2 regions of the Alkalihalobacterium sp. TH-98 genome follow, and region 2 is predicted to be linked to the other one. Evidence: predicted binding sites of a transcription regulator. Region 2 holds the regulator's gene; the other holds the start of a gene.

Region 1 (3,212 bases), on a different contig from region 2:
AATTGGAGTCCGGAACAAATCAAAGCAGCGCTGATGAATACAGGAAAGCAACTCTTTGACCCGGAAGGCAAACCATACATGCCTCACGAACAAGGGGCAGGGCGCATTCAAGTCGATAAAGCCGTCCGAACAGATACACTCGTATACCCAGGAGCTGTAACGTTTGGTAAATGGGCAGCAGATGATCGTCGTGAAGTAAAACGTGTAAAGCTAACCGTTGAAAATCATAGCAACCAAGTGAAGACGTATTATGTCTCACCGCCATTTGATGCTCCAGATGGTGTCCAATGGAAAGTACCTTTTTCTTTTGAAATCGAAGCTGGTGAGAAAAAAGAAGTGGAAGTTGTAATGGACATCTTTCCGGCTGTTCTGAAGGAAGGTATTCACCATGGAGATATTTTCATAAAAGGCGGCAGTGAAGATATCCGAGTTCCTTACCTCTTTTTTATCGAAGAACCAGATTACCCACGTGTAATGGCTTTTGGCTTTGAAAGAGGAGATTCGGTAGATTCATACCGATACGAGATGTACTTACCAGGAGGTGCATCAGAGGTTGGAATCGCTTTATATGATCCGGATACGTTTGAATTTATTAAGTACCTCGATGCTAAGAAAGATATTGGTAGAGGGTTAATGGAAGTCGAGCTTGAAGGAGTCGACCTGCCGAATGGTGTTTATAAAGCATTGGTATTTGCTGAGCAAGATGGAAAAGAAGATACATTGGAAACGATGATTTTCATAGGTGATGAAATCCATTCTAATGCAGAATAAAAATAATCGTGATGAGTAGCAGTTTTTTGCTCCATCACGATTATTTTTTTATGTTATATTAAAATATAGTTCACACGAATATAATTATAATGTTTACAAAAAGAAGTTAGTAGGTATACGTAATGAATAGTACAGTAAAACTTTGGAAACATAATATTACAAAGGTGTGAATTATGACAAAAATGTGAACAGAAATAATTAGCATAATTCACCTGTGTTTTTATTGCTAAAACACGTTGACATCAGGTTTTCCCTATTGTACGATTACAAAGGATGTTATGAGAGGGTTTACATATTTATATCAAGGATTAAGAAATTTGTTACATATTGAATTGAAATAAAAAGACAACACGTAAACCTCATCATGAAAACGAAAAATACGTGTTAAGTCCATGGGGGTCAAGGAATGGCAGATAAAAAGCCTCAAAAACCTTATCGTGCAATGGCCTTAATGACAGCAATCACATCGTATTTAGTAGGACCAGTTCTAGTAGGTGTTTTAGCAGGAAGATGGTTAGATGGCTATTTTGATAAAAGTCCATTGTTTATGATCATCGGCTTGTTTTTAGGTTTAGGATCTGGTATTTACGGTTTAATCCGACTGCTCGGGAGTTACTTAGGAGAAGATGATTCATGACTAGTTATAGTGAAAACATGAGACGATATGTCCAATACACGCTTTACTTATTGGCGTTACTCGTCTTAGGTTGGGGCTTTACTCCGTACGAATCTTTTTTTCTAGGATTTATAGTAGGAGCAGTACTAAGCTTGCTCATCCTTTGGAGCTTGTACAGCAGAGTGAAGCGGTTTGGACAAGCAGTAACAGAGGGTAGGAAAATGTATTCCTTAGGGATGCTGACAAGATTTGCATTAGCCATTATTGGAGTTATTATCGCAACAAGATATCCAGATGCGATCCAACTTTATGGGGTGGTAATAGGTTTAATGTCAACCTATATTATCATATTTTTAGATTTTCTTATTCAAAAAATACGTTCTAAGCAAGAAGAGAGGTGAAAACATTTGGATTACAAAAGTTATCCTGTCGTAGAGAATATTTTTGGTATTTCAGGGCTTAACGCTAACCTGGCTAACATTTTAATGATTACTGTATGTTCAGCTATCGTTCTTCTTATTGGAGTTCTTAGTGCAAGAGCAATTCAAATGAAACCTACGGGTATGCAAAATGTCTTCGAATGGTTAATCGATTTCGTAAAAGGAATTATTAATAATACGATGGATTGGAAGACTGGGGAACGCTTCTTGGGTTTAGGTTTAACAATTTTCCTTTACATCCTAGTAGCCAACTTATCAAAGCTTCCGTTTGTTATTACTACAGAACCTGGTCACGTAGTTTGGTGGAAAGCACCGACAGATGATCCGCTAATCACATTAACGCTAGCGGCAACTATCATTGTTCTTACACACTTCTACGGAATTAAGATTAAAGGTTTTGGTGGATATGGAAAAGATTATTTCAAACCTGTTCCATTCTTATTCCCGTTAAAAGTAATTGAAGAGTTTGCAAACACATTAACACTTGGAATGCGTCTATTCGGTAATATTTATGCAAAAGGTATTTTAATGGCGCTTCTTGTTTCATTAGGTGTAAGTGGATTTTTCGGGTTTTTCGCAGCAGCGTTACCGACAATTGCTTGGCAAGCATTCAGTCTTTTCATTGGGGCAATTCAAGCTTTCATCTTCTTAATGCTAACAATGGTATACATGGCACATAAAGTGGCTGACGACCATTAATCAATCAGTTCATTCATTTTGCTCTACAAATTTTATTGTTAAGAGCTTAAATTAATAAAAATTTTATTTTATACATTTTAAGGGAGGAATTATTCATGGGAAGTTTAGCAGCTGCAATCGCAGTAGGTTTAGCGGCACTTGGTGCGGCAATCGGTAACGCAATGATCGTAAAAAGTACAGTTGAGGGGATCGCTCGTCAACCAGAATTAAAAGGTACTTTACAAACAGTTATGTTCATTGGGGTTGCACTAGTAGAGGCATTACCGATCATCGCGGTCGTTATTGCATTCTTAGTAATGGGTAACTAATAGACCTTTGAAGTTTATAAATGGCGGAGTCCGTTCTATGTAATAGAAGCTTCGCCATTCCTTTTGTATAACCATTGAAAGGAGTGAATTCTATGTTTGGTAGTATTAACTGGTTCGACGCAATCTATCAGTTAATCATGTTCTTCATCCTTATGGCGTTACTTCGTAAGTGGGCTTGGGGACCGATTATGAACATGATGAAACAACGTGAAGAACATATTGCAAATGAAATCGACACAGCTGAAAAGAACCGTAAAGAAGCTGTGCAATATCTAGAAGAGCAACGCGAGGCAATCAAGGAAGCTCGTCAAGAAGCACAAGAAATCGTTGAAAACGCGAAGAAACTTAGTGCAAAGCAAGGTGAAGAAATCGTTGCTA
Region 2 (3,212 bases):
GATATGACAATACTAATCTCATAGAGCAAGAATAACGGAACAGTTACCATTAAGTGTGAAATTAGTTCTGGTGGTGTAATTAAACCTGCAATTACGAGAAGGCCAAAGTACGCAAACTTTCTCACACTTCCTAGAAAAGCAGGTGTAACAATCCCTAATCGTGTTAAAAACATAATAACGACCGGCATTTGGAACAGTAGACCAAATGGAATCGTTAACTGAAAAAGAAAATTGAAGTACTCATTAATTCCGTACATCTCATTTATTCCTAATTGTCCTGCTAACGTACCTACAAACTGTATTACAAACGGAAATAAAATGAAATACGAAAAAGAAATACCAGTTAGAAACAACAAAAATGCAATTGGAATATAGGCTAAAGTTACCTTTCTTTCCGTTTCATGCAGACCAGGACTTATAAATGCCCAAAGCTGATATAAAATGACAGGGAAAATAATTAAAAATGCACTAAAAAATGCAAACGTCATATAAACCCGAAGCGGATCAATCGGCTTAAAGGCGTTCATTGGAATATCTTGAGCAGTCGGTGCACTTTGAAGAAAAGTAATGATCGGTTTTGCTAAAAAAAACCCACCAATCAAAGCGATAGCAAAAAAGACAAAGACGATGATTAATCGTCTACGCAACTCGCCTATATGATCATACACAGACATATCTCTCTGTTCCATTAAATACCCATCCTAACTAGTTTTGTTTCTCTTTTTTCTTATTGTTATCGTCGTCGTCATCAGCCAAACCTTTTGTGGCATTTTTGAACTCACGTAAAGTATTACCAGCTGCTTTTCCTAACTCCGGTAACTTTTTAGGACCGAATATTAATAACGCTACTAATGCAATTAGAACGATACTTCCTACTCCTAATGTTGGCATTAAATCCACCTCCTTATGTCTTCTTTTCTCTATCGTCTAGTTTAAATAAAAATCATTTATAGGCTTATCCTCTATTATAGCGGATAATGCTTTAAAAAATAAATAAGCGACTGTAACTCAACGGATAAATCGATATGGTGAACCCTAACATTCTCTGGTACTGTTAATCGTGCTGGAGTAAAGTTCAGAATACCATTAATTCCTACTGAAACGAGTCGATCAGCAATCTTTTGAGCCGATTGAGCAGGCACTGTTAAAATCGCCACTGTTACTTCTGGATCTAGATGTTCCTCTAGTTCAGTCAGATTATAAATTTTAACTCCGCCCATTTCTTGGCCAACCTTATCCTCATCAACATCAAATGCCATGACAATCTTTGTATTATTATTTTTTGCAAAATTATAATTCAAAAAAGCTGTACCAAGATTCCCGACTCCAATCAAAATCACTTTCGTCAACTCATCCTGATCTAATGTCTTTCGAAAAAAAGACAGTAAATAATTTACATTATATCCGTACCCTTTTTTCCCTAATGCGCCAAAATAAGAAAAATCACGGCGGATCGTCGCGGAGTCAACTTTAACAGCTTCACTCAACTCTGACGAAGAGACACGTTGCTTTCCTGAGGCATTAAGATTTTCTAAGTATCGATAATACAAGGGCAATCGTTTCGCTGTAGCTTGCGGAATTTTAGGTTGTTCAAATTTCATAGATCGCCTCCAAGGTTTTCACCAATCAGGATGTTACATGTCATATTGTACACTATTTTTGTCTTTCGTGTAATCGTTTTAAACGACTGTTCATTAAGTTGTTGAATAACTTCCGATAAGGTACACTTAGTTTATCATACTTGTTTCATAGCTTTATCTCTTAGTTACCCTATAAGTAGGAAGGATTATTTTTATGATTTTATTACAGTGTGTAAATTTAACCAAATCATTCGGTGTAGAACCGATCTTAACCAATATAAAATTTGAAATACAGTCTAAACAACGTATTGCGCTTGTTGGGCGAAATGGCGCTGGAAAATCAACGCTATTAAGAATTATCGCTGGACAAATGTCGTATGATTCAGGCGAAATTATGATACCAAAAGATGTTAAGCTCGGATATCTCGCTCAGGACACTGGTCTGGAGTCTAATCTTTCCATTTGGGATGAAATGTTATCGGTGTTTGCTGAGCTTCAAAGAAAAGAACGAACGTTAAGAAGACTCGAAGAACAAATGGCTAACCCTGATAACGAAAATTATGAGAAAATTCTCAAGGAATATGACCAGCTGCAAGTCAATTTTAAAGACGAAGGCGGCTACCAATATGAAGCCGATATTCGCTCAGTCCTAGCTGGATTAAATTTCGCTAATTTTGATTACAATACGAAGATCTCTACTCTAAGCGGGGGTCAAAAAACACGACTCGCGCTCGGAAAGTTATTATTAACGAAACCAGACCTGCTCATTCTCGATGAGCCGACCAACCATCTGGACATTGAAACATTAGCTTGGCTCGAGCAGTATTTATCCAATTATCCCGGTGCTGTCCTCATTGTCTCACATGACCGATACTTTCTAGATAAAGTCGTCGATCACGTGTATGAGCTCTCGAGAACAAAAGCTACTAAATTTAAAGGGAACTATTCAGACTACCTTGAGGAAAAAGCCCTGCGTTACGAGCAGGAATTAAAACAATTTGAAAAACAACAAGAAGAAATCGCAAAGTTAGAAGACTTCGTGCGCCGGAATATCGCTAGAGCTTCTACGACGAAGCGAGCACAAAGTCGCAGGAAATCACTTGAAAGAATGGATCGGTTAGACCGACCACAAGGCAGTGAAAAATCCGCCAACTTTTCTTTTGATATAGAAAAACAAACAGGAAACGAAGTATTGAAAGTACAAGCTCTTTCTGGCGGTTATGAGAACGTTCCATTATTTAAAGATATTACTTTCCAGCTAAATCGCGGTGAGAGTGCTGCGTTAATTGGACCAAACGGAATTGGAAAATCAACCTTGCTCAAAATGATTACAAAAGAATTGCAACCTCTTTCTGGATCGATTACCTATGGAAGCAACGTTGCTATTGGTTATTATGATCAAGAACAAGCAAAATTAACATCAAACAAGCAAGTCATTCATGAATTGTGGGATGAATATCCACTGATGCAAGAAAAAGATATACGTACGGTTCTAGGGAACTTCCTCTTTAGTGGGGATGATGTATTAAAAATCGTCTCTGATTTAAGCGGCGGCGAAAAAGCACGTCTTGCTTTAGCGAAGTTAATGTTAAAAAGAGCTAATTTTCTTATCCTGGATGAACCAACTAACCA

Evidence for each region. The regulator Rex, encoded in region 2, represses fermentation and respiration genes when NADH is low (regulators of the CRP and FNR family bind a similar motif). The targets are predictions, from matches to a motif close to TTGTGAAATATTTCACAA.
Region 1: AC2VNP_RS22460 (AtpZ/AtpI family protein) is a predicted target of Rex. The motif match lies at 936-953, and genes of this name have one in related genera.

The regions. Positions count from the first base shown of each region.
Region 1 covers NZ_JBYCKM010000061.1:15,310-18,521, forward strand. Annotated here, with positions in the region: gene AC2VNP_RS22455 (S8 family serine peptidase) at 1-771, shown strand, start outside; gene AC2VNP_RS22460 (AtpZ/AtpI family protein) at 1,178-1,408, shown strand; gene AC2VNP_RS22465 (ATP synthase subunit I) at 1,405-1,788, shown strand; gene atpB (F0F1 ATP synthase subunit A) at 1,828-2,526, shown strand; gene atpE (F0F1 ATP synthase subunit C) at 2,622-2,834, shown strand; gene atpF (F0F1 ATP synthase subunit B) at 2,927-3,212, shown strand, end outside.
Region 2 covers NZ_JBYCKM010000013.1:57,595-60,806, forward strand. Annotated here, with positions in the region: gene tatC (twin-arginine translocase subunit TatC) at 1-689, opposite strand, end outside; gene AC2VNP_RS06180 (twin-arginine translocase TatA/TatE family subunit) at 706-891, opposite strand; gene AC2VNP_RS06185 (redox-sensing transcriptional repressor Rex) at 966-1,601, opposite strand; gene AC2VNP_RS06190 (ABC-F family ATP-binding cassette domain-containing protein) at 1,795-3,212, shown strand, end outside.